2 regions of the Arsenicicoccus sp. UBA7492 genome follow, and region 2 is predicted to be linked to the other one. Evidence: predicted binding sites of a transcription regulator. Region 2 holds the regulator's gene; the other holds the start of a gene.
What was found. Region 2 encodes LexA, which represses DNA repair genes until DNA is damaged. Its sites were predicted from a motif close to TCGAACANNTGTTCGA; they were not measured.

Region 1 (4,409 bases), on a different contig from region 2:
ACGTCCACGCGCTGGAGTACCTGCGCGTCCAGGCCATCGCCGTCCGCCGGCCGCACGAGCTCGACGAGCTGGACGGGATCGTCATACCCGGTGGTGAGTCCACGGTGATGGACAAGCTGGTGCGAGCGTTCGGGCTGCAGGGTCCGCTGCGGGACCGGATCACCGCCGGTATGCCGGCCTACGGGTCCTGCGCGGGCATGATCATGCTCGCCGACCGCGTGACCGACGCGACGGCCGACCAGCAGACCCTGGGCGGGATGGACATCACGGTGCGGCGCAACGCGTTCGGTCGCCAGGTGGACTCGTTCGAGGCCGACCTGTCGGTGCCGGCGATCCGCGACGGGGTGGCCGAGCCGCTGCGCGCGGTGTTCATCCGGGCGCCGTGGGTGGAGGACGTGGGCGCTAGGGTCGAGGTGCTGGCGAGCGTGCCGGGGTCGGTCGAGGGTGCCGCGGCCGGCAAGGTCGTCATGGCACGGCAGGACAACCTGCTGGTCACGAGCTTCCACCCCGAGGTCACCGGCGACCTGCGGGTCCACGAGTACTTCGTGGACCTCGTGCGTGGCGCGTAGACTGGGCCAGTTGCCACGCCGGACATCACGAGGAGCTTACGTATGAGCGGCCACTCCAAATGGGCCACCACCAAGCACAAGAAGGCGGCGATCGACGCCAAGCGCGGCAAGCTGTTCGCCAAGCTGATCAAGAACATCGAGGTCGCCTGCAGGCAGGGCGGCGCCGACCCGGCCGGCAACCCCACGCTGTACGACGCGGTCCAGAAGGCCAAGAAGAACTCCGTCCCCAACGACAACATCGACCGTGCGCTGAAGCGCGGCTCCGGTGCTGACTCCGGCGGCGCGGACTGGCAGACGATCATGTACGAGGGCTACGCCCCCAACGGTGTCGCCGTGCTGATCGAGTGCCTCACCGACAACCGCAACCGCGCCGCCACCGAGGTGCGCGTGGCGCTGACCCGCAACGGCGGCAACCTCGCCGACCCGGGCTCGGTCGCCTACAACTTCTCGCGCAAGGGCGTCGTGACGCTCACCAAGCAGCAGAAGGACCGCGAGCTGACCGAGGACGACCTCCTGGAGATCGTCCTCGACGCCGGCGCGGAGGAGGTCAACGACGACGACGAGACCTTCGAGATCATCTCGGAGGCAGGCGACTTCGTGGCCGTGCGCACCGCGATCCAGCAGGCGGGCCTGGACTACGAATCGGCCGAAGCGAGCTTCGTGCCCAACCTCAAGGTCGAGCTGGACGCCGACGGCGCCCGCAAGATGCTCAAGGTCGTCGACGCGCTCGAGGACAGCGACGACGTGCAGAACGTCTGGACGAACGGGGACGTGAGCGACGAGGTCGCGGCCGAGCTGGACTCAGAGGACTGACGAGCGCGAGCGGCTGCTGACCGCGACGAAGGAGCGCGGCAGCCGGGAGTGCGACGGAGGTCCGACCAGAGGGTTCGAGGACTGACGACAGCGCGAGGACACGAGCGACGTAGGAGCGAGGCCCGGAGCGCCGAGGAGGTCCGACCAGAGGGTTCAGAGGACTGACGACGGCGCGAGGACACGAGCGAGCGGGGCTGGGGACGACGAGGGTCGTGCCCGGCCCCGCTCGCGTTCGTCTGGAGCGTTCCCGTCAGGGGTTGTGGTGGCGGTCTCGCCGTGCGGCGTCGGTCTGGGGCTGCAGCGCGAGACGGGGGATGGTGGGCGACACGGGGGGTGGTGGGCGAGACGGGGGATGGTCGTGGAGCGCGCGGAGGCGCTCTGGCGAACGTGTGTTCGGTCTGTCGGTGTGTCCCGCGTAGCCTGACGGTGCGCACGGTGGAGACTGTCGGTGCGCAACGTGGACACTGTCGCGCGACACGTCCGGCGAGAGGGAAACGACATGCGGGTGCTCGGCGTCGACCCCGGTCTCACCCGCTGCGGTGTCGGCGTGGTGGAGGGAGTCCCCGGCCGTCCCCTGCGGCTGGTGGCGGTCGGCGTGATCCGCACCCCGAGCAGCGAGCCGCTGCACCAACGACTGCTGACCATCCAGACCGAGCTGGAGGACTGGCTGCACCACCACGACCCGGACGCGATCGCGGTGGAGCGCATGTTCGCCCGTGGGGACGTGTCCACGATCATGGGGACGGCCCAGGCGAGCGCGATCCCGATGCTCGCGGCCGCCCGCCGCGGGCTGCCGCTGGCCCTGCACACGCCGTCCGAGGTCAAGGCCGCGGTGACGGGCAACGGGCGGGCGGACAAGGCCCAGGTCACGAGCATGGTCATGCGGGTCCTGGGCCTGGACGAGCGGCCCACCCCCGCGGACGCCGCCGACGCCCTGGCCCTCGCCATCTGCCACGTATGGCGGGGCGGGGCGGCGTCACGGCTCGCCGGGGCCGTGACCGACAACCGCACGGCCGAGGCGCTCGATGCCGCGCGGCGCCGGCAGCAGGCCGCCCCCAACCGTTGGCAGCAGGCCGTGGCGGAGCATCGTGCGCAGGGTGGCGGCTCGGCCCACCCCGCGGTGGCGGCGGCCCGTCGCCAGGCGGTGCGGCGCGGGACGTCGTCGTGAGGGCTACCCTCGGGGCGGCACCGACCCTCGCGGCCCTCGGGAGTGCGACGATGCCGACGACGCCTGGGTCTGCGGTGAGCCGGGATGCGGTGCTGCGGCATACGACGAAGACGACTGGACCACAGGAGAACTCATGATCGCGTCCGTCTCCGGCACGGTGCTGACCGCCCACCTCGACCACGTCGTGGTCGAGGTCGGGGGCGTCGGCATGCTGGTGCACACGACTCCCGCCACGGCCGCCGGGCTGCGCGTGGGGCAGCAGGCCCGCCTGTCGACGACCCTCGTGGTGCGGGAGGACTCGCTGACGTTGTACGGCTTCGGCGACGACGACGAGCGGGCGCTCTTCGAGCAGGTGCAGACCGTCAGCGGGGTGGGGCCGCGGCTGGCGCTCGCGATGCTGTCGGTGCACGCCCCCGACGTCACGCGCGCGGCCATCGGATCGGGTGACATCGCGACCCTGACCAAGGTGCCCGGCATCGGCAAGAAGGGCGCCGAGCGCATCGTGCTCGAGCTCCGCGACAAGGTCGGCGTCCTCCCGGGCGCCACGCCGGGCGCGGGTGCCGCGCCGGCCGCGGGCGGGACCCAGCCGCAGGTCGTCGAGGCGCTGGTCGGGCTCGGCTGGAGCGTCAAGCAGGCCGAGGACGCCGTCGGGCGGGTGGCGTCAGCCGGCGACGCGGGCAGCATGGCCTCGACCTCTGCGATGCTGCGCGCCGCCCTGCGCGAGCTGGGGCGCTGACCCGTGCCCGAGGTGTGGGAGCGAGGGGCGGACGACGAGTTCGCCGGTCGGGCCGACGACGGCAGCTATGACGCGACGGCGCGGGTCGTCGACGCCCGTGGGGTCGACGACGAGCAGCGGGTCGAGGCGGCGCTGCGGCCGAAGCGGCTGGTGGACTTCCCCGGGCAGCCCCGCGTGCGCGACCAGCTGTCCCTGGTCCTCGAGGCCGCGCGACGCCGGGACGCGGTGCCGGACCACATCCTGCTGTCGGGTCCGCCCGGGCTCGGCAAGACGACGCTGGCGATGATCGTCGCGGCCGAGCTGGAGCGGCCGATCCGCGTGACCAGCGGACCCGCCATCCAGCACGCCGGTGACCTCGCGGCGATCCTGTCCAGCCTGGCTGAGGGCGAGGTGCTCTTCCTCGACGAGATCCACCGCATGGCCCGCCCGGCGGAGGAGATGCTCTATCTCGCGATGGAGGACTTCCGGGTCGACGTCATCGTGGGCAAGGGGCCGGGCGCGACCGCGATCCCGCTCGAGCTGCCGCCGTTCACCGTCGTCGGGGCCACGACGCGCGCCGGACTGCTGCCGGCGCCCCTGCGCGACCGGTTCGGGTTCACCGGTCACCTCGACTTCTACTCCTCCGACGACCTCGCCGCGATCCTCGTGCGCTCGGCCCGGCTCCTCGGCGTCGAGGCGCTCGACGACGGCATCGCCGAGATCGCGGGACGGTCCCGCGGCACACCCCGCATCGCCAACCGTCTGCTGCGCCGCGTCCGCGACTGGTCGCAGGTGCATGGCCGCGGCGTGGTGGACCTGGAGGCCGCGCACGAGGCACTCGCCCTCTTCGACGTCGACGTGCGGGGGCTGGACCGGCTGGACCGCGGGGTGCTGGAGCTGCTGTGCACCCGCTTCGGCGGCGGCCCCGTGGGCCTGTCGACGCTCGCCGTCGCCGTGGGGGAGGAGCCGGACACGGTCGAGACCGTCGCTGAGCCCTATCTCGTGCGCGAGGGTTTCATGGTCCGCACGCCGCGCGGGCGAGCGGCCACGGCGCTGGCGTGGCAGCACCTCGGCCTCACCGCGCCGATGGACGCCCCCGGAGCCGGGGCTCCGCAGCTCCCCCTCGACGGGGAGGGCCGGTTCT
Region 2 (4,409 bases):
GACGGCACCCTCCCGACGCAGCGACAGGGTCTCTGGGACCTCGCAACCGTCGTGCACGACACCGGAACTCATGGGCTCTCCCCGTTCGTCGCTGAATAGCAGGTTTCCTGATACTGACATGACGGCCAGGCGGCGCGCAAGGGTGCGGCGGTGAATTCTGCGCTCCGTGATGAGGTTGAATGGCGGGGTGACTCACCGTGATCGCTCGCCGGCCCCGTCGCTGCTGTACGTCGTCAAGCAGCTCGAGCTCGTCACGCGCGCGCACCTGGACGCGATCGTCCGTGAGTCCGGTGTCACGGCACTGCAGTACACCGCGCTGACGGTGCTCGAGCGGCGGGAGGGCATGACCTCCGCCGACCTCGCCCGCCACTCCTTCGTGCGGGCTCAGTCGGCCGCCGACCTGGTGGGAGGGCTCGAGCGTCGTGGTCTCATCCGGCGCGACCCGGACCCGACCAACCGGCGCCGCCGCCTGATCAGCCTCACCGAGGACGGCCGCGCCCTGCTGCGGCGCCAGGCCGAGCCCGTGGCCGAGCTCGAGGCGCACATGGTCAAGGACCTCGACCCGGACCAGCGCGAGAGCTTCACCGAGGCGCTGCAGATGTGCCGCGCCGCCCTGAGCGACCTTCCCATGGACGGCGACTGACCCGCCGCGCCCATCGTCCCGCGGGGCGGAAGTGGGGTTTCGCCCGCGCGCTGACGCATGTATACAGGATTCCTGTCATGCGACGCTGACGTCGCGGACCCACCCCCCAGGAGTCGACATGTCCTCGCGCACCCTCCGCCCCTCCCGAGTCACGACCGTCGCGGCTGCCCTGGCTGCCGTCGGCGCCCTGGCCGTCCCCGTGGCACCCGCGGTCGCCGCCGGGTCGCCCCGCAGCACCCAGCCTCGCAGCACCGAGCCCCGCGCCACCGAGCCCCGTGCCACCGAGCCGCGTCACGAGCAGGGCACCCTGCCCGACGGCTCCACCTGGGACATCGCGGTCCCGGCCGGCTGGAACGGCGACGTCATCCTGTTCAGCCACGGGTTCCGCACCGGCGCGGTCAACCCCACCGTGGACGCCGGGTTCGCCCCCACCTCGGCGGCCCTGCAGGCACGCGGGTATGCCGTGGCGCAGTCGTCATACGCCCGGACCGGATGGGCGCTCGGCAGCGCCGTCGACGACCAGCTGGGCGTGCTCGCCGAGTTCAAGGCGCGCATCGGCGAGCCGCGTCGCACGCTGGCCTTCGGCCGGTCCATGGGAGGGCTGGTGAGCAGCCTGCTGGCGGAGCGTCGCGACGCTGACGTCGACGCGGCGATCAGCACCTGCGGACTGCTCGGTGGCGGGCTCAACCTCAACAACTACCAGCTCGACGGGCAGCAGGCCGTCGCCTCCCTGCTGCTGCCCGGCGAGGACGTGCGGCTCACGAAGTTCGCGTCCGTGGAGGAGGCGGCGGCCAGCGCCCAGCGGCTGGTCGACGCCGTCAAGGCGGCTCAGGCCACCCCGCAGGGACGCGCCCGGATCGCGCTCGCCGCATCCCTGATGAACATGCCGACGTGGGCGACGGGTGCGACCCCGCCCAAGGCGCGTGACGCCGTGGCGATCGAGCAGGCGCAGTACACCTACCTGATCGGGTCGCTGACGATGATGATGACGCGACGCGTCGACATCCAGGAGGTCTCGGGCGGGGACAGCGGGTGGAACAAGGGGGTCGACTATGCCCGGCTCCTGCGCCGCAGCGACCAGGCGGGCAACGTGGCCCGGCTCTATCGCTCGGCGGGCCTCGACCTCAAGCAGGACCTGCGGCAGATCACCAGCGACGCCGACGTGACGGCCGATCCCGCGGCGGTGACCTGGCTGAAGCGCACGTCGGCCCCGACCGGACGGCTGCGCGTGCCGGTGCTGACGATGCACACGGTGGCGGACCCCGCTGCGCCGGTGGAGTACACGAGCGAGTACGCGACGAAGGTGAAGCGAGCCGGCTCCGGCGCGCTGCTGCGCCAGGCCTACGTGCAGCGCACGGGGCACTGCACGTTCACGCCTGCCGAGAACGTCGCCGCGGTGCAGGCGATGCAGGAACGCCTCGACACCGGTCGATGGACCGGCGCCGTGAGGCCTCGGTCGCTGCAGCGGGTCGCCGAGGCTGCGAACCTGGCCGGCGCAGCCTTCGTGAGCTATCGACCGGGCGCGTTCGTCAACGACCGGGCCGACCGCGACCCCTACGGCCCGCGTCGCTGACGCCGGTGGTCTGACCCTCGACACCCTCGGCGAGGTCCGACGGTTGCGCGCTCAGACGGAGCGCAGCACCGCCGTGACCTTGCCGAGGATCGTCGCCTGCTTGCCGTCGATCGGCTCGAAGGCCGGGTTGTGCGGGAGCAGCCACGGGTGACCGAGCTTGCGCTTGAAGGTCTTGACCGTGGCCTCGCCGTCGATCATCGCGGCGACGATGTCGCCGTTGTCGGCGTCGGGCTGCTGGCGCACGACGACCCAGTCGCCGTCGCAGATGGCGGCGTCGACCATGGAGTCGCCGACCACCTTGAGCAGGAACAGCTGGCCCTCGCCCACGACCTGGCGGGGGAGCGGGAAGACGTCCTCGACGACCTCCTCCGCCGTGATCGGGACACCGGCGGCGATCCGACCGAGGACCGGCACGTATGACGCCTGGGGCCGCTGGTCGCGCACGCCCGTCACGTCGGTGCTGTCGTCGGCGTCGGTGTGGAACGCCTCGGGCGCCCAGTCCGGGGAGACGACCTCGATGGCTCGGGGGCGGTTGGGGTCGCGGCGCAGCATGCCCTTGCGCTCGAGGGTCTGCAGCTGGTGCGAGACGCTGCTGACGCTGGCGAGGCCCACGGCGTCGCCGATCTCCCGGATGCTCGGCGGGTAGCCCCGGCGCTCGACCGTGTCGCGGATGAACTCCAGGATCTTGCGCTGGCGGACGGTGAGACGCTGCCCGCCGTCGCGCTCCGGCAGGTTGGTGACCTTGGCCATCGTGCTCGCTCCCTCGATGCCGGCAGGGCCCCTGACCTGCAGTGATGTGCGGTGGAGACACCCGGGGCGGGGGGTGTGTCAGTGGTGCCTGGTTGAGTGTCTCCCGTGGCCACCAAGGCTACCGGGGTCGAAGGCGTGTTTCAAACACTCGTTCGACGCGAGTCTTCACATCAGCCCCGGGGATGCTGTACTTTCGTACAAGCGTTCTATCGAACGGATGAGCGAGCCACCCCGGCTCGTCGAGAAGGAGGACCCAATGAGTGCAGCTGTTGCGTGGGACGACGCCATCGCCCCGGCACGTGTGCCCGGCCGTCCCCGACTGCACCTGGTGCCGACCGGCGACGCCGTCCCGGCCCGTGCGCCCCGTCGCCTGCGCTTCACGCGGCGCGGGCGGCTCGCGATGACCCTCACCGTGGCGGTGCTCGTCGCCGTCGCGGCGTTCTCCGCCTGGTCGTCGCTGGCCACCGCGGCGCCCGCCGGCACGGCCGCGCACGTCGTGACCGTCGAGGGCGGCCAGAGCCTGTCCGAGATCGCGGCCCGTGAGATGCCCGGCGTCCGCACGGACGACGCCGTCCTGCGCCTCGTCAAGGCCAACCACCTGCAGAACGACCAGATCATGACCGGCCAGACCCTGGTCGTGCCGGCGTCCTGATCGGGCCGATCTCCCTTCCTTTCCGCCGGGAGCAAATCCGTCCGCTGGGACGTTGACGCTCACGAACGGCCCCGACCGATGCTGCGCCAGAGGGCATCCGGGCACGTCACACGTGCTCGCTGCAAGACCCTCGGCGCCCATCGCCGTCCGGCGGACGCGGTCGCCTGTCGCAGCAGGCGGGCGGGGCCCATGACTTGCGTCGTGGCGGTCACCATCAGGGGGTGGTGACGCCACGGCGCACCTCTGCGCCTCGTGCCTCGTGCCTCGCGCCTCGCGCCTCGGTCAGTCGGTGGTGATGGCGTCCGGCGAGGCGGTCGGCGCGGACCCGTACGTCTGGTGGAGTGCGGCCACGTAGGTGGCGAAGGCGCCGGCCATGTCCAGTGATCCGCCCAACAGGAGCCACTGCGTCTGCAGCCCGTCCATCATGGCCAGGGCGGAGCTTGCGACCTGCTCGGTGGGGGTCTCGGGTGCGACGGTGCCCGTGCGGATGCCTTCGGCCAGGTCGTCCACGATGGCTTGACGGGCCTCGGCGTAGTGCCGCTGAGTCCAGGCGTGGGCCGGGTGGTCGGGGTCCATCGCCTCGCTGGTCACGGTGACGAAGAGCCGGACCAGCTGTGGCCTGGTGCTGTTGAGCAGGGTGAGCCTGCACAGGCGCTCCAGCACCTGCCACCCGGTGGGCGCTGTCGGCTCGAGGGCATCGAGGTCCTCGCGGTCGCGCTGGTCCCGCAGTGCCAGCACCTCGGCGAGCAGGGCTTCCTTGTGGGGGAAGTGGTGCGTCAGCGCGGTGGGGG

Region 1: the regulator LexA is predicted to act here: its motif matches at 1,764-1,779, upstream of ruvC (crossover junction endodeoxyribonuclease RuvC).

What each region holds. Positions count from the first base shown of each region.
Region 1 covers NZ_DLOE01000029.1:19,956-24,364, reverse strand. Annotated here, with positions in the region: gene pdxT (pyridoxal 5'-phosphate synthase glutaminase subunit PdxT) at 1-569, shown strand, start outside; gene B4E97_RS08845 (YebC/PmpR family DNA-binding transcriptional regulator) at 612-1,382, shown strand; gene ruvC (crossover junction endodeoxyribonuclease RuvC) at 1,882-2,550, shown strand; gene ruvA (Holliday junction branch migration protein RuvA) at 2,684-3,286, shown strand; gene ruvB (Holliday junction branch migration DNA helicase RuvB) at 3,290-4,409, shown strand, end outside.
Region 2 covers NZ_DLOE01000057.1:36,827-41,235, reverse strand. Annotated here, with positions in the region: gene B4E97_RS16775 (crotonase/enoyl-CoA hydratase family protein) at 1-72, opposite strand, end outside; gene B4E97_RS16770 (MarR family winged helix-turn-helix transcriptional regulator) at 188-643, shown strand; gene B4E97_RS16765 (alpha/beta hydrolase family protein) at 762-2,216, shown strand; gene lexA (transcriptional repressor LexA) at 2,268-2,966, opposite strand; gene B4E97_RS16755 (LysM peptidoglycan-binding domain-containing protein) at 3,223-3,618, shown strand; gene B4E97_RS16750 (TetR/AcrR family transcriptional regulator) at 3,901-4,409, opposite strand, start outside.